3 regions of the Streptomyces sp. SCA2-17 genome follow, and region 3 is predicted to be linked to each of the others. Evidence: riboswitches for the same ligand, from Rfam matches in the RefSeq annotation. Region 3 holds a riboswitch; each other region holds the start of a gene.
What was found. Region 3 has a riboswitch for cobalamin ahead of nicT (Nickel transporter NicT). Riboswitches for the same ligand answer to the same signal wherever they lie in the genome.
Positions count from the first base shown of each region.

Region 1 (5,461 bases), 4.2 Mb from region 3:
TCCGGCGCCGTCAGCGGCACCGCCGGCGGGTGCAGCGCACCCGGCGCGTACGTGTTCGCCCAGATCATCAACGCCGCTACGGCCACGCCCGAGCCCGAGACGAGCCAGGCGCGCACGCCCCACCGGTCGGGCCGGTAGCGCGTGCGGACCGAGCGGCGGCCGCCCAGCCACAGGCCCGCCAGGGCCGCGGCCAGGCCGGCGAGCAGGACGGGCAGCCCGTACCCCGCGCCCTGGTCGGCGAGCAGCCCGTACGTGCCCGCGCAGACGCCCATGAGGCCGCCCAGCGTCAGCACGCTCGTCGTGCGGCGGACGGCGCGCGGCACCCGGGCCGTACGGCCGTAACCGCGCGCGTCCATCGAGGCCGCCAGCGCCACGGAACGCTCCAGGGCGCCCTCCAGTACCGGCAGCCCCACCTGGAGCAGGGCCGTGAGGCCGCGGTCGGGGCGGCCGCGCAGGCGGCGGGCCGCGCGCAGCCGCTGGACGTCGGCGACGAGGTTCGGCGCGAACGTCATGGCGACGACGACCGCGACCCCCGCCTCGTACAGCGCGCCCGGCAGGGACTTCAGCAGCCGCGCCGGGTTGGCGAGCGCGTTCGCCGCGCCCACGCACACCAGCAGCGTGGCCAGCTTCATGCCGTCGGCCAGGGCGAAGACCAGCCCCTCGGCCGTCACCCGGCCGCCGAGCCGCACCCCCTTCGCCCAGTCCGGAAGCGGGACTTCCGGCAGGGTGAGGAGGGTGTGCGTGCCCGGGATGGGGGAGCCCAGCACGACCGCGAAGACGAGCCGGATGCCGATCACGGCCAGGCCGAGCTTGAGGAACGCCCCGTACGAGCGGGCCCACGGCGCGTCCGTGCGCCGCGCCGCCACGACGTAACCGGCGACGGCGACCAGCAGGCCGAGCAGCAGGACGTTCGTGGTGCGCGAGGCGGCCGTGGCCAGGCCCAGCGCCCACACCCACCAGGCGCCCGCGTGCAGGGCGGAGGCGCGCGCGGTGAGGGGCGCGGCCCCGGCCCCGGCCGTTCCCCCCGCCCGCCGCGGCGTGATCCTGTCGCTCATCCGCGGCGTCGGCGGGCCTGCCAGAAGGCCGCGGCACCGAGGACGACCACGGCGGCGATGCCACCGATCAGGCCGGCCGACGGAACGCCGTCACCGCCCCCGTCACCACCGTCACTCTTGCCCGCGGCGCTCGGCTGCGCGCTCGCCCCGTCCTTCTTCGCCCCGCTCGCCTGCTCGCCGCAGCCCGTCCGCGGGTAGCCGGCGATGGCGCACAGCAGGGCGGAGGAGTCGTAGCGCAGCGGCTTCGCGACGGCGGCCAGCGCCTCGCCCGCGGTCGCGTCCTCGCCCACCTGGGCGCAGGCCGAGCGGGCCGCGGGCGGCGTCTCGCCGTCGGGCGCGTCCGCGGGCGTGCCGAAGTCGAGGACGACGGCGACGCGCTTCGCCCCGTCCTTGGCGGCCGTACGGTCGCAGACCTCCCCGAAGCCGGCCGCGGCGCGCGGCTTCGCGGCGTCGGCGGAGTCCGCGCTGACCGCGAACCGGAACCCGATCACGTCCCCGTCGCCGGGCCGCGCCGTGCCCGGTCCCTGCGTCGCGTACGCCCACTGGCCGCCGGAGCTCTGCCAGAACGACCAGTACCGGTAGCCGGCGGCCTGCGCCGGGGCGGCACCGAGGAGCGTGACGAGGGCAGCGACGAGTACGGCGGCGAGCGCGGTGACGACCGCGCCGCCGCGCACCGCGACGGCCCGCGTCACAGCTGCCGCTGCTTCTTCTTGCGGCCGCTGATCAGGAAGCCGATGCCGGCGCCGAAGGCCAGGCCGACGCCGACGATCCACCACACGTTGATCGTGACGGAGTCGTCCTTCTTCTCCTCGTCCTCCTTGCCCATGCCGCCCGTCGCGTGCTTCTCCGGGGCCGGGCCGGTGGCGTTCAGCTGGTCCACGAGGTTCGCGCCCGCGAAGTCGCGCGGGTCGCCGCCCGCGGCACGCGTGGCGAGGATCAGCTTGGCGAGCCGGCCGGGCTGGCCCTTGGCCCACTCGGCCGTGCCGCTCTCCTTGGACCGGAGCCACTTCAGGGGCTTCTCGGCGGCGGCGCGGTGGCCGCCCGCGGCCAGGGCGAGGGCGGCGTCGGCGGTGTTGCCCTGGTCGGGCTTGGCGGGGGCGCCGGGCATGGACGGCAGCAGGTAGCCGCCGTTCTTGTCCATGGTGGCCACGAGGTAGCCGTCCACGGCACCGGCGGCCGCGGCGGCGTCCTTCGGCCTGGCCTTCTCGTCGCCGGCCGGGCACTCCAGCGCCTTGACGGGCTGGTCGGCGTCCTTCTTCAGGGGCTCGAAGAGGAAGCCCTTGCCGAGCGTGGCGAGTGCGGCGGCGGCGCTGGCGAGGTTGTCGGCGCGCAGCCCCTTGTCGTCCTTCAGGTACGCGAACGCGCCGCGTTCGCCCTCCTTCGCGTCGCAGCCGAGCTGGAAGGTCAGCAGCGTCTCGATGGGGTTCTTGCCGTTCTTGACGGCGTCCTTGGCCGGGTCCTGGCCGGCCGCCGCGAACGCGCCGAGCGCGATGGAGGTGGAGTTGGCGTCGCTGGGGCTGCCGGCCTGGTAGCCCCAGCCGCCGTCGTCGTTCTGGTGGGCCTTGAGCCAGTCCAGGCCCTTCTTGACGGCGTCCGCGCGCCCGCCCGCGGCCGCGAGGCCCTGCACGGCCGCGGCGGTGGCGTCCGTGAACTCGTCCTTCTTCGGGTCGCACGCCTTGGCCGTGTCCGCCCGGTAGCCGGGGAAGCCACCGTCCTCGCACTGCTGGCCCGCGAGCCAGTCGACCGCCGGCTTGGCCGGGGTGACGCCCATGGCGTTCTGCGCCATGAAGGCCAGGGACTGCCGGAAGACACCGTCGAACTTCGGGTCGGCCGTGCCGTAGAGCCCCGGCGCCGGGGACGGTGAACCGTCGGCGAAGGCGGCGGGGGCCGCGGCCGCGCCCAGGACGGCGGCGGTGGCCAGGGCCGCGGCGCCGCGGCGCGCGTGGACGGCGAGGGAGGGGGCCATGGGGTCGAGCCTCTCGGTGGGTGTCACTGCGGGGGCGGGGACGGGGGCGTGGGCCGGCCGACGGGTCCGCGGCCGCGCACCGCCGCCTCCCCGCGCGGCCGCGCGCGGTGGCACCGGGCTCGGCTCCGCATACCTCGGCGGTGCCGGTGGAACGGGCGGCACCGCCGAGGCGGTACGACCGGTTCCGGAAGCCTGCCGCCTGGACCGGGTGGTCCGGCTCGTACGGTCGCCGGGCGGCGGGCCGTAGTCACGGTTGCGGGTCAGCGCCGGATTTGCACCGGCTTCCCCCGTTCCGAGGCGGGATGAAGTTGTCACGGACACTTTAACCGGCCGGGTTGAAGATCAACGGTCCGGCGGACTGTTGCCCGCCGCCGGGCGGGCTGCTAAGTGTCTGATGCCGAGTCTCTGATGCTGCGTCAGTTCTTTGGTTACGGCGCGCAGGACTCCGCACACCCGCGGGAGGCATCCGGATCATGAACCAGCACGGGAACGGACCGGTCGTGAACCAGCAGGGGAACGGGCCGGCCGTGAACCAGCGGCACGGGAACGGGGCGGCCGGGCACGGACCGGTCGAATACGGACAGCTCTTCATCGGCGGCGCCATGGCCGACCCGCTCGGCCGCGCCGTCATCGACGTCGTCTCGCCGCACACCGAGGAGGTCATCGGCCGCGTCCCGCACGCCTCGCGCGAGGACGTCGACCGGGCCGTCGCCGCGGCCCGCACGGCCTTCGACTCCGGCGTCTGGGCCGACCGGCCCCTCGCCGAGCGCATCGAGGTCGTCACCCGCATCAAGGACGGCATCGCCGCCCGGCACGAGGAGATCGCCCGGGTCGTCTCCGCCCAGAACGGCTCCCCGTACTCCTGGAGCGTCCTCGCCCAGGCCCTCGGCGCGATGATGGTGTGGGACTGCGCCATAGCCGTCGCCCGCGGCCTGCCCTACGAGGAGCGGCGGGCCGGCGCCCTCGGGCCGCTGCTGGTGCGGCGCGAGCCCGTCGGCGTCGTCGCGGCCGTCGTGCCGTGGAACGTCCCGCAGCTCGTGACGGCCGCCAAGCTCGCGCCCGCGCTGCTCACGGGCTGCTCGGTGGTGCTCAAGCCGTCGCCGGAGACGCCCCTGGACGCGTACCTCCTCGCGGAGATCGTCACGGAGGCGGGCCTGCCGGAGGGCGTCCTGTCGATCCTGCCCGCCGGCCGGGAGGTCAGCGAGTACCTCGTCGGGCACCCCGGCGTCGACAAGGTGGCGTTCACCGGCTCGGTCGCGGCGGGCAAGCGCGTCATGGAGGTCGCGGCGCGCCACCTCACCCGCGTCACCCTGGAGCTCGGCGGCAAGTCCGCGGCGATCGTCCTGCCGGACGCCGACCTGGAGGCGGCCGTCGCCGGCATCGCCCCCACGGCCTGGATGAACAACGGCCAGGCGTGCGTCGCCCAGACCCGCATCCTCGCCCCCCGCGCCCACTACGCCGAGCTGGCCGAGCGCTTCGCGGCCGCCGCCTCCGCCCTCGTCGTCGGCGACCCCCTCGACCCCGCCACCGAGGTCGGCCCGCTCGTCGCCGAGCGGCAGCGCCGCCGGTCCCTGGAGTACATCGCGCTCGGGCAGCGCGAGGGCGCCGAGGTGCTGGCCGGCGGCGGACGCCCGGCGGGCCGCGACAAGGGCTGGTACGTGGAGCCCACCCTCTTCGGCGACGTCTCCAACGACATGCGCATCGCCCGCGAGGAGATCTTCGGCCCCGTCATCTGCCTGCTGCCCTACGACACCGAGGAGGAGGCCGTACGCATCGCCGACGACTCCGACTACGGGCTCTCCGGCAGCGTCTGGACCCGCGACGCCGAACGCGGCATCGACATCGCGCGCAGGGTCCGCACCGGCACGTACTCCGTCAACACCTTCGGTCTCGACACGTTCGGCCCCTTCGGCGGCTACAAGAACTCCGGCCTGGGGCGGGAGTTCGGGCCGGAGGGCTTCGCCGAGTACCTGGAGCACAAGACGATCCATCTGCCGGCGGACCAGGGCGGGCCTTCCGGGACGGAGGCGTGAGCGGCCGTGAGTGAGCGCTGGCGCGTGCGGGTCGACCGGGGGCTGTGCGTGGGCTCGGGGATGTGCGCGGGGAGCGCGCCCGGGGCGTTCGCGCTCGACGCGGGCCACCGCTCCCGGCCCCTCGCGGAGGAGACGGAACCCTCCGAAGAAGTGCTCGCGGCCGCGGAGACCTGCCCCGTGGAGGCGATCACGATCAGCAGGCCGGATACGGGGGATCCGGTGTTTCCTCCGGACGAGTGAAACCCCTTCGTACGCACGGACGTTGTTACTCATGCGTTCCGCACAAGTGCTTGATGACAGATGTGACTGGCCGGGCCCCTCACGGCGTGGAAATCTCTAGGCAACGCAGCCGAGGGGGGAAGCGATGGACGCGCGGTACGAGGTCTACTGCCTGGCCGACAGGCACT
Region 1 covers NZ_CP117521.1:1,632,823-1,638,283, reverse strand. Annotated here, with positions in the region: gene PS271_RS07290 (CbiQ family ECF transporter T component) at 1-1,055, opposite strand, end outside; gene PS271_RS07285 (SCO2322 family protein) at 1,052-1,747, opposite strand; gene PS271_RS07280 (SCO2321 family membrane protein) at 1,744-3,021, opposite strand; cobalamin riboswitch at 3,208-3,361, opposite strand; gene PS271_RS07275 (aldehyde dehydrogenase) at 3,624-5,054, shown strand; gene PS271_RS07270 (ferredoxin) at 5,061-5,294, shown strand; gene lanKC (class III lanthionine synthetase LanKC) at 5,419-5,461, shown strand, end outside.
Region 1: linked by a shared signal. The riboswitch ahead of PS271_RS07280 (SCO2321 family membrane protein) and the one ahead of nicT (Nickel transporter NicT) in region 3 are both predicted to bind cobalamin.

Region 2 (5,461 bases), 1.5 Mb from region 3:
CCCGGGCACGGCGACACCGCCGTCGACTCCCACCTCGACCTGCCGCGCGTCACCGCCACCGCGGAGGAGCTCGCCGCGACCGCCCTGCCGCCCTTCGCCGCCGCCGTGGAAGCCGGCGTCAGGGTGGTGATGACCGGCCACCTCCTCGTCCCCGCGCTCGACCCGGAGCTGCCGGCCACCCTGAGCCCCCGCATCCTGGTGGACCTCCTGCGCGGGCAGCTGGGTTTCACCGGCCTGATCGTCACCGACGGCATCGAGATGAAGGCGGTCACGGCGCGCTACGGGATCGACGGCGCGAGCGTACGGGCCGTGGCCGCGGGGGCGGACGCGGTGTGCGTCGGCGGCGAGCACGCGGCCGAAGCCCACACCGAGCTGCTGACCGCCGTGCTGGCAACGGCCGTCCGGGACGGCGTCCTGGCCGAGGAGCGGCTGGCCGGGGCGGCCGCGCGGGTCGCGGAGTTCGCCGCCTGGTCGGGGGAGCGCTTCCGGGCGCACGCGGAGGACTCCACGGGCGCCGCGGCCGGGACGTCCGGCATCGGGCTCGTCGCCGCCCGCCGCGCCATGCGGGTCGTGGGCGGCACGGACGGCGCCCTTCCGCTGCCGGCCGACCCGCACGTGGCCGAGTTCGCCCCCGCCTCGACCCTGGCCATCGACCGGCGGACCCCGTGGGGCGTGGCGGCCCCGCTGCGCGAACTGCGCCCCGGCGCCACCTCCGTACGCCTCACCCAGGACGAACTCGCCGCCGACGCGGGCGTCCTGGAGCGCGAGGTGCTCGCCCCCGCCGCCGGAAAGCCGTTGGTCGCCGTGGTGCGCGACGCCGCCCGCCACCCCTGGATGGCCGCCGCCCTGGACCGGCTGCTGGGCGCACGGCCCGACGCCGTCGTGGTCGAGATGGGCGTCCCCGGCCCGCGCTCGCCGGGCGCCGTGCACCTCGCGACGCACGGGGCGACCCGCGTCTCGGGGCAGGCCGCGGCGGAACTGCTCGCCGGCGGGCCTCACTTCTCCGGCTCGTGACGTTGTCATACCGATATGCGGACGGGGGGTGACTCCCGGCGGTCCCCTCGCCTAGATTTCCTGCGCATCACGCAGTGATCACACAGGGGGGAGTCACCACCATGACGGAACCACCGGAGGGCGGCAGCAGGAGGGCGGTCGTCACCGCGCCCCTGGCCGTGGCGGGACTGTGCCTGGCGCTCCCCTTCGCCGCGATGCTGTGGGTCGCCTCCTACGCCCGGACCGGCCCCGCCTTCATCGGCATCCCGTTCTTCTACTGGTACCAGATGCTGTGGGTGCCGGTCTCGACGCTGCTGACGGTGGTCGCGTACGTGATCGTGCGGCGCCACGAGCGCATCCGCAAGGCGGGTGAGCAGCGGTGAAGGACGGCGTGAACGGCGTGGCACTCGCCGTCTTCATCTTCTTCTTCCTGGTCGTCACGGTGATGGGGTTCGTCGCCTCCAGGTGGCGGCGCGCCGAGAACGCGGACAACCTGGACGAGTGGGGTCTGGGCGGCCGGTCCTTCGGCACCTGGATCACCTGGTTCCTGCTCGGCGGCGACCTCTACACCGCTTACACGTTCGTGGCCGTCCCGGCGGCGATCTACGCGGGCGGCGCGGCCGGCTTCTTCGCGGTCCCGTACACGATCCTCTGCTACCCCCTGGTCTTCACCTTCCTGCCCCGCTTGTGGTCGGTCGCCCACAAGCACGGCTACGTGACGTCGTCGGACTTCGTCCGCGGCCGGTTCGGCTCCAAGGGGCTCTCGCTCGCCCTCGCGCTCACGGGCATCCTCGCGACGATGCCGTACATCGCGCTCCAGCTCGTCGGCATCCAGGCGGTGCTGGACGTGCTGGGCGTGGGTGGCGGCTCGAACTGGTTTATGAAGGACCTGCCGCTGCTGATCGCGTTCGGCGTGCTCGCGGCCTACACGTACTCCTCCGGGCTGCGGGCGCCCGCACTGATCGCCTTCGTCAAGGACGCGCTGATCTACATCGTGATCATCGTGGCGATCATCTACATCCCCATCAAGCTGGGCGGTTTCGACCACATCTTCGCGAAGGCGGGCGAAGCGTTCGCGGTGAAGAACCCGGAGACGGGCAAGCCGCGCGGTGCGCTGGTGAGCGGGCCGGACGCGCAGTGGTCGTACGCGACGCTCGCGCTCGGTTCGGCGATGGCGCTCTTCCTCTACCCGCATTCGGTGACGGCCGTTCTCTCCGGCAAAGGCCGCAACGTCATCCGCCGCAATACGACGATCCTGCCGCTGTACTCCCTGATGCTGGGTCTGCTCGCGATGCTCGGCTTCATGGCCATCGCCGCGGGGATCAAGGTGAAGAACGGCCAGCTCGCGATCCCGCAACTCTTCGAGAACATGTTCCCGGACTGGTTTACGGGGGTGGCCTTCGCGGCGATCGGGATCGGCGCGCTGGTGCCGGCCGCGATCATGTCGATCGCCGCCGCGAACCTTTTCACCCGCAACATCTACAAGGACTTCATCAAGCCGGACGCCTCGCCCGCGCACGAGGCGAAGGTCTCCAAGCTCGCCTCGCTTCTGGTGAAGGTCGGCGCGCTCGTCTTCGTCCTCACCATGGACAAAACGGTCGCCATCAATTTCCAGCTGCTCGGCGGCATCTGGATCCTGCAGACGGTCCCGGCGCTGGTGGGCGGGCTCTTCACCCGCTGGTTCCACCGCTGGGCCCTGCTGGCCGGCTGGGCGGCGGGGATGGGCTACGGCACGTGGAAGGCGTACGACACGCCGAGCGCCACGCAGGAACATTTCGGCAATACCAACCTCATCCCGCTTATTGGAGAAAAGGGTTATATCGGGCTCACCGCCTTCGTGCTCAATGTGATCGTCGTCATCGTCCTCACCGTCGTCCTGAAGGCGCTCGGCGCGCCGGAGGGCGTGGACGAGACCACGGCCGCCGACTACACCGCGGACGCCGGCGACCCCGGGGTCCAGCAGGAGCTCCCGCCGGCCACCGCGGGGGTCCCTGGCGGGCACTAGAACGACCTCCGGCGGGCCCCCGGGCCCGTGAGGCCGACCGGGCCGTCACGTCCCTCTGGAGGGGGTGTGGCGGCCCTTCGTCGTACCCGGCGGCCCGCCCCGCGGAGGCCCCGCGAACGGCCCGCGGGAGGCCCGGCAGCGGCCCGCGCGTGACCTGCGATCCCACCCTCAACACCGGGGCCTGATAACACATTCCGACCTATGCGCTTACCGCGCGACACAACATGTGGGGGCGCGTGCGAGGGGCGGCACTAGATGTATGCTCGTCCTCGCTGTCGTCGCAGGGGAATCCGGTGGAAATCCGGAACTGTCCCGCAACGGTGCATGTATGCCGTTAAGCCGCGCATGCAGGAGTCCGAGTACCTGCCGGCAGCACGCCCTCCACCGAGCCTGCCCTTGGCTCGGCTATGGGCGTTGAATTCGTCCGGGCCTCGCGGGTTGGGCCGGCGGACGCCTACGAGGCATGCCCTGCGCATCAGGCATGCCCGTACGCGACCGTCGTGCTCTTCCCGCCGGCCCCCACCCAGCCGAGCGAGGGAGAGCCTCAGTGACCATCGCGCCCGCAGACCCGGTTTCAGGTCCCGTCTCAGCGACTGCGGAAGAAGCGACCGGCGGCCCCGGGACCGCGCTGCTGCGCACCCTGACCGACCTCACCGCCGACCTTCCCGCCACCGACCCGGGCAAGGTCGCCGCCGCCGCACTGCGGGGCCGGAGCGCCACCTCGGACGAGGCCGAGCTCCGCTCGCTGGCCACCGAGGCCGCCGCGGGCCTGATCGCCGAGGAGCCCGAGTACTCGCGTCTCGCCGCGCGTCTGCTCACGCGCGCGATCGCTGACGAGGCCGCCGGCCAGGGCGCCACCTCCTTCTCGGCCTCGGTCGCCGTCGGCCACAAGGAGGGCCTGATCGCGGACGAGACCGCCGCGTTCGTCGCCACCCACGCCGCCCGCCTGGACGAGCTCGTCGAGAAGGCCCTCGCCGACGGCGCCGACGACCGCTTCGGCTACTTCGGCCTGCGCACCCTGCACAGCCGCTACCTGCTGCGCCACCCGATCCACCGCGACGTGATCGAGACCCCGCAGCACTTCCTGCTGCGCGTGGCCTGCGGCCTCGCCGAGGACCACTCGGAGCGCGCCCTGGACGACGTCGCGGAGCTGTACCGGCTGACGAGCACCCTCTCGTACCTGCCGTCCTCCCCGACGCTGTTCAACTCCGGCACCCGCCACCCGCAGATGTCGTCCTGCTACCTGCTGGACTCCCCGCTGGACGAGCTGGACTCGATCTACGACCGCTACCACCAGGTGGCGCGGCTGTCGAAGCACGCCGGCGGCATCGGCCTGTCGTACTCGCGCATCCGCTCCCGCGGCTCGCTGATCCGCGGCACCAACGGCCACTCCAACGGCATCGTGCCGTTCCTGCGCACCCTCGACGCCTCCGTCGCCGCCGTGAACCAGGGCGGCCGCCGCAAGGGCGCCGCCTGCGTCTACCTGGAGACGTGGCACGCCGACATCGAGGAGTTCCTGGAGCTCCGCGACAACACCGGTGAGGAGGCCCGCCGCACCCACAACCTCAACATCGCGCACTGGATCCCGGACGAGTTCATGCGCCGCGTCGAGACGGACGCGGACTGGTCGCTCTTCTCCCCGGCCGACACGCCCGACCTGGTCGACCTCTACGGCGACGAGTTCGACGCCGCGTACCGCGCGTACGAGGCCGAGGGCAAGGCCGTCAAGACCATCCCGGCGCGCGTCCTCTACGCCCGCATGATGCGCACCCTCGCGCAGACCGGCAACGGCTGGATGACGTTCAAGGACGCCGCCAACCGCACGGCCAACCAGACGGCCGAGAAGGGCGCGGTCGTCCACTCCTCGAACCTCTGCACCGAGATCCTCGAGGTCACGAACGACGGCGAGACCGCGGTCTGCAACCTGGGCTCCGTCAACCTCGCGCAGCACCTCGGTGCCGACGGCGAGATGGACTGGGAGAAGCTCGACCGCACGGTCCGTACGGCCGTCACCTTCCTCGACCGCGTCGTGGACATCAACTTCTACCCGACCGAGCAGGCCGGCAACTCCAACAGCCGCTGGCGCCCGGTGGGCCTGGGCCTGATGGGCCTCCAGGACGTCTTCTTCCGGCTGCGCCTGCCCTTCGACTCGGCCGAGGCGAAGGCCCTGTCCACCAAGATCTCCGAGCGGATCATGCTCGCGGCGTACGAGGCCTCCGCCGACCTCGCCGAGCGCAACGGCCCGCACCCGGCCTGGGCCGCCACCCGCACCGCCCGCGGCGTGCTGCACCCCGACCACTACCCGAACGCCGTCAAGGCCTGGGCCGGCCGCTGGGAGGCGCTGCGCGCCCGCATCGCCGAGGTCGGCATGCGCAACTCCCTGCTCCTCGCCATCGCCCCCACGGCGACCATCGCCTCCATCGCGGGCGTCTACGAGTGCATCGAGCCGCAGGTCTCCAACCT
Region 2 covers NZ_CP117521.1:4,303,831-4,309,291, forward strand. Annotated here, with positions in the region: gene PS271_RS19650 (glycoside hydrolase family 3 protein) at 1-1,014, shown strand, start outside; gene PS271_RS19655 (DUF3311 domain-containing protein) at 1,116-1,376, shown strand; gene mctP (monocarboxylate uptake permease MctP) at 1,373-2,998, shown strand; adenosylcobalamin-variant (AdoCbl-variant) riboswitch at 3,271-3,371, shown strand; gene PS271_RS19665 (ribonucleoside-diphosphate reductase subunit alpha) at 3,546-5,461, shown strand, end outside.
Region 2: linked by a shared signal. The riboswitch ahead of PS271_RS19665 (ribonucleoside-diphosphate reductase subunit alpha) and the one ahead of nicT (Nickel transporter NicT) in region 3 are both predicted to bind cobalamin.

Region 3 (5,461 bases):
CGTCCCGCTGGCGCTGCGTCAGGCGGGCGCGTCGTACGGCTTCGTGGGCGCGGCCGTCGGGGCGTTCGCGGTCGCCTCCGCCGTGGGCGGGCCGCTGCTGGGCCGGATCGTGGACCGGGTGGGGCAGCCGCGGGTGCTGCTGCCGACGGCCCTCGTGGCGGCCGTGGGCTTCGCCGTCGTCGCCGTCGCGCCCGGCAACACCGCGGCCGTCCTGAGCGGCGTCGTGCTCGCCGGTGCGGCCACTCCCCCGCTGGAGCCGTGTCTGCGGGCCCTGTGGCCGGACATCGTCGCGCCCGGGAAGCTGGAGTCGGCGTACGCGCTGGACTCCGCCTCCCAGGAGCTGGTCTTCGTGGGCGGCCCGCTGGTGGTGGCCGGCGGCGTGGCGGTCGCCTCGCCCGCGGCCGCGCTGTGGGCGGGTGCGCTCCTGGGCATCGCCGGGGTGCTCGTCGTCGTCACCGCCCCGCCCGCCCGGGCCTGGAAGGCGCCCGCCCGGCCCGCCGACTGGCTGGGGCCGCTGCGCAGCCGCGGCCTGGCCGTCCTGATCACGGGCCTGACGGGCGTCGGCGTCGCCATCGGCACGCTCAACGTCCTCGTCGTCTCCTACGCGGAAGGCCACCGGATGCCCGGCGGCGCCCCGGCGCTGCTCGCCCTCAACGCGCTCGGCGCCCTCACCGGCGGGCTCGCCTACGGGGCCGTGCGGAACTGGCGGGTGGCGCCGCCGCGGCGCACGCTGCTGATGATGCTGGGCCTGACGGCCGGGTACGGGCTGCTGTGCCTGCTGCCCGCCCCGCCGTACATGGCCTGCTTGATGCTGCTCACCGGGCTGTTCCTCGCGCCCGTGCTCACCGTCGTGTTCGTGCTGGTGGGCGAGCTCGCCCCGGCGGGCACCGTCACCGAGGCGTTCGCCTGGCTGGTGACGCTGATGACGGCGGGCGTGGCGCTGGGGTCGGCCGTCACCGGCACGGTCCTGGAGGGGGCCGGGGCCACGTGGGCAGCGGCGTGCGGCGTACTGGGGGTCGCCGTGGGCACGCTGGTGATCCTCGCCGGGCAGGCGCATCTGGTGCCGGCGGCGCGGGAGGAGGCCGGGGAGGCGCCCGCCCGCGCCGCGGCCTGACCGCGGGCGGGCTCGTGGGTCAGCCCTCGGTCCGGCGTACGGGTCAGGTCTCGGCCGGGGCCGGGGCCGCCGCCGTGCGGGCCGCCCAGCGCTGTTCGACCTTGCCGAAGCGCCAGTAGCCGAGGGCGATCGCCCACACCACCACGAACAGGCCGACGATGACGAAGCCGACGTTGTCGAGGTTCAGGCCGGCGATCCAGCCGGTCACCGCGTCGTCCAGCGCCAGCTTCTCGTGCAGGACGCCGACCAGTTCGATGGTGCCGATGAGGAACGCGACGGCGATGGACAGCCCGGTGATGGTGAGGTTGTAGTAGACCTTGCGGACCGGGTTGGAGAACGCCCACTGGTAGGCGAAGTTCATGAACGTGCCGTCGAGGGTGTCGAACAGGCTCATGCCCGCGGCGAACAGCAGCGGCAGGCACACGATCGCGTACCAGGGCAGGCCCGCGGCGGCGCCGCTGCCCGCCATCACCATCAGCGTCACCTCGGTGGCCGTGTCGAAGCCGAGACCGAAGAGGAAGCCCAGCGGGTACATCTGGCCCGGGCGCGTGATGGAGCGGGTGAAGCGGCCGAGGATGCGGTTCATGAAGCCGCGCGAGTCCAGGTGCTGCTCCAGCTCGGCCTCGTCGTAGCGGCCCTCGCGCATCGCGCGGAAGATCTTCAGGATGCCGGCGAGGGCGATGAGGTTGAGCGCGGCGATGAGGTAGAGGAAGCCGCCGGAGACCGTGGTGCCGACCACGCCGAGCGTCTGGTGGGTCGTGGACTCCTCGTCCATCAGCTTCCCGGCGATCTGCGTGCCGCCCGCCACCAGGGCGGCCATGGCGACGACGACGCTGGAGTGGCCGAGGGCGAACCAGAAGCCGACGGAGACCGGGCGCTTGCCGTCGGCCATCAGCTTGCGGGTGGTGTTGTCGATGGCGGCGATGTGGTCGGCGTCGAAGGCGTGCCGCATGCCGAGGGTGTAGGCGGTGATGCCGAGGCCGACGCCGTAGACCTTGGAGCCGACGGTGTAGTGGTTGGGGACGACGAGCAGGTAGAGCACGCCGAACGCGACGACGTGCAGGGCGGCGATGACGGCCAGCAGGCCGGCGGTGCGCACGGTGTCCTGGCGGCGCCAGCGGAAGGCGGGCGCGGTGCCGCCGGTCGAATCGGTGGATCGGGACATGGGGTTGAACGCTCCAGCACCTCGTGGACCATTTGCGAGATGCCGTGGCCGGTCTCCTGGCTTACGGGTCCGTTCGCGCCCGCCCCCGCCTTCCCGGCAGCCGGCTGCGGCCAGTGGCTCCGCGCGCCCGTGGGGCGGCGCGCGGAATGGGACGGTCACTCCCCGATCACAGTGGCGAGGGCCGCTCCGGACTGGGACCTCGATGGTCCTTCACCGGTCTTCCCGAACACCACGGCCGGGTCACTTTAGCGCCCGGAGGACGCCGATGCGAAGGTCAGGCAGCTGCGAAGTCTTTGCAAGTGTGTCGCCGGGATGCCCGGCCCCGGCGCCGCGCCGGCCCGCTCAGTTCCCCCGCCCGCCGTCCAGCGCCTGCCCGCCGAAGCTGCCCTCGCCCTCGGACGCCCGCTGCCACCAGGCCTCCAGGGCGGGCTGGTCCATGGCCGCCCACGCGGGCGTGGCCTGCACCTGGGCGCGGCCGAGGCGGCGGCCGAGGCTGACGACGGCGCGGCCGGCGGGCGTCCGCGCGGCGTCGTACGCGGCCACGGCCCTGTCCCAGCTTCCGGCGCCGGCCAGGCAGCGCTCCAGCACGGTCGCGTCCTGGAGGGCCTTCACCGCGCCGCTGCCGCAGTGCGGCCGGGCGACGGCGGCCGCGTCGCCGACGAGGACGAGCCGGCCCTCCCCGTAGCGCGGCACGCACAGGTCGTAGACGGGCTGGACATAGGTGGCGTCCTTGGGCGTGCGCCGGACGACCTCCTGCCAGTACGGCGGGAAGTGCGCGTCCACGACGGTGCGGTGATGTGCCGTCAGCGCCTCGGGCACGCGACTCGGCGGGAGACCCGCCGCGTCGTCGACCGACAGGGCGTGGGCCGGGTCGTCGGGCGCGGTGTAGAAGACCCAGTTGGCGCTGGTACCCATGCCGCCCGGACCGGGGATGCGATAGACGATCATGTGGCCGCCGGGGAAGGCGACCGTGGCGGCCTCTTCCCGGGCCCACGCGCCGGCCGGCCCGGGCAGCTCCTCCTCCGGGAGGGCGCCGCGCCACGCCAGGTATCCGGCGTAACCGGGCACGGTCGCGTTCCGGGTTGCGGCCCGGACGGCCGAGCGGTATCCGTCGGCGCCGATCACGAGGTCGAAGCGTTCCTCGCGGCCGCCGGCCAGGCGCAGCACGGCCCCGTCGGGCCCGGGCAGCACCCGCTCGACCGCCGTGCCGCGCTCGTAGCCGACGGAGGAGGGTATGCGGGCACGCAAGGCGCTCCACAACGACCCCCAGTTGTACGAACGGAACCCGAACGGAAGCGCTCCCACCCGCCGCCCGGCCCGGCTCCCGGCGTCGCGCACGATCCAGGGGCGCGAGGTCAGCCGCACCCACGGCACGTCCGGGCCCAGGTGCCCGGCCGCCTCCAGCTCCGCGTAGCGCCGCTCGTGGACGGCGAGGCCGATGCCCCGGTCCGCGAGCCCTCCGGCCGCCCGCTCGAAGACCACCACCTCGCCGGCGCCCGCGCGCGCCACGGCGAGCGCGGCCGCGCACCCCGCGATCGAGCCGCCCACGACCGCCACCCGTCCTGTCAGCATCCCCACCCCTTTCGTCACCCCCGTCGCAGACGGAACCTACCCGGCCGTTTGCAGCCGCAGCCGCCGGGCGTGCCCGAACGGTGGACGGGGCCGACACGCCGGTGCTACCAGTGCATTGAACGCATAATCAGGTCAGCCGGACCCCATCCGGCACGAGAAGGGGCTGACCGCCATGGCAGGTACGGCAGGCACGTCAGGCAGGGGCAGACCGCCGGCGGACCCGGACGAGGTCGGCTTCGTACGCCGGATCGGCCTGTTCCAGGCCACCGCCATCAACATGAGCCAGATGTGCGGCATAGGCCCCTTCGTCACCATCCCCCTGATGGTCGCGGCCTTCGGCGGCCCGCACGCCGTCATCGGGTTCGTCGCGGGCGCCGTGCTGGCGCTGGCCGACGGGCTGATCTGGGCCGAGCTCGGGGCCTCGCTGCCGGGCGCGGGCGGCAGCTACGTCTATCTGCGCCAGGCCTTCCAGTACCGCACGGGAAAGCTGATGCCGTTCCTGTTCGTCTGGACGATGATGCTCTACTTCCCGCTGGTCCTCTCGACGGGCGTCATCGGCTTCGTGCAGTACCTGACGTACCTCTGGCCCGGCATGACCGCGACGCAGGGCGACGCGACCGGCCTGGTGCTCATCGCCCTGGTCGTGGCGCTGCTGTGGGGCCGGGTGGAGAACCTGGCGCGGATCACCGCCGTGCTGTGGTGCGTGATGATCGCCTCCGTCGTGCTGGTGATCGTCGCCTCCTACACCCACTTCAGCGCGGACCTGGCCTTCACCTACCCGTCGGGCGCCTTCGAGCTGACGTCAAGTCACTTCTGGATCGGCTTCGCGGCGGGCCTGACCATCGGCATCTACGACTACGGCGGCTACAACACGACCGCGTACATGGGCGCCGAGATCAAGAATCCCGGGCGCACCATCCCGCGCTCCATCATCTACTCCATCCTCGGCATCATGGCCATCTATCTGCTCCTCCAGATCGGGACCCTGGGCGTGGTCGACTGGAAGGAGATGCTCGACCCCGACAGTCCGGCGTCCTCGTCCGTCGCCTCGGCGGTGCTGGAGGCGACGTGGGGCAAGGGCGCGGCGGACGCCGTCACCGTGCTGATCCTCGTCACGGCCGTGGCCTCGATCTTCACGGGAATGCTCGGCGCCTCCCGGATCCCGTACCACGCGGCCCGGGAGAAGGTCTTCTTCCGCGCCTTCGGCATCCTGCACCAGCGGCACCGCTTCCCCGTGCTGGGGCTGCTGTCCATGGGCGGGATCGGCTGCGTGGCCTTCCTGATAGGACGTCATACGGATCTGGCGACGCTCATCCAGCTGCTGCTGACGGTCGTGGTGCTCGTCCAGGCGCTCGGTCAGATCGCGGCCGTCACGGTGCTGCGGCGGCGCCAGCCCGCGCTGCGGCGCCCGTACCGGATGTGGCTCTACCCGCTGCCGAGCCTGGTCGCGCTCGTCGGATGGCTCGTCATCTACGGCTACGCGGACCGGAATTCCCCCGGCCGGCACCCCATCGAATGGTCCCTGGCCTGGGTCGGGGCGGGCTGCGTGGCCTTCCTGCTCTGGGCGCGCTACGAGAAGGTGTGGCCGTTCGGGCCGCGGGAGATCAGCG
Region 3 covers NZ_CP117521.1:5,819,303-5,824,763, reverse strand. Annotated here, with positions in the region: gene PS271_RS26090 (MFS transporter) at 1-1,114, shown strand, start outside; gene nicT (Nickel transporter NicT) at 1,158-2,279, opposite strand; cobalamin riboswitch at 2,309-2,528, opposite strand; gene PS271_RS26080 (FAD binding domain-containing protein) at 2,622-3,851, opposite strand; gene PS271_RS26075 (APC family permease) at 4,024-5,461, shown strand, end outside.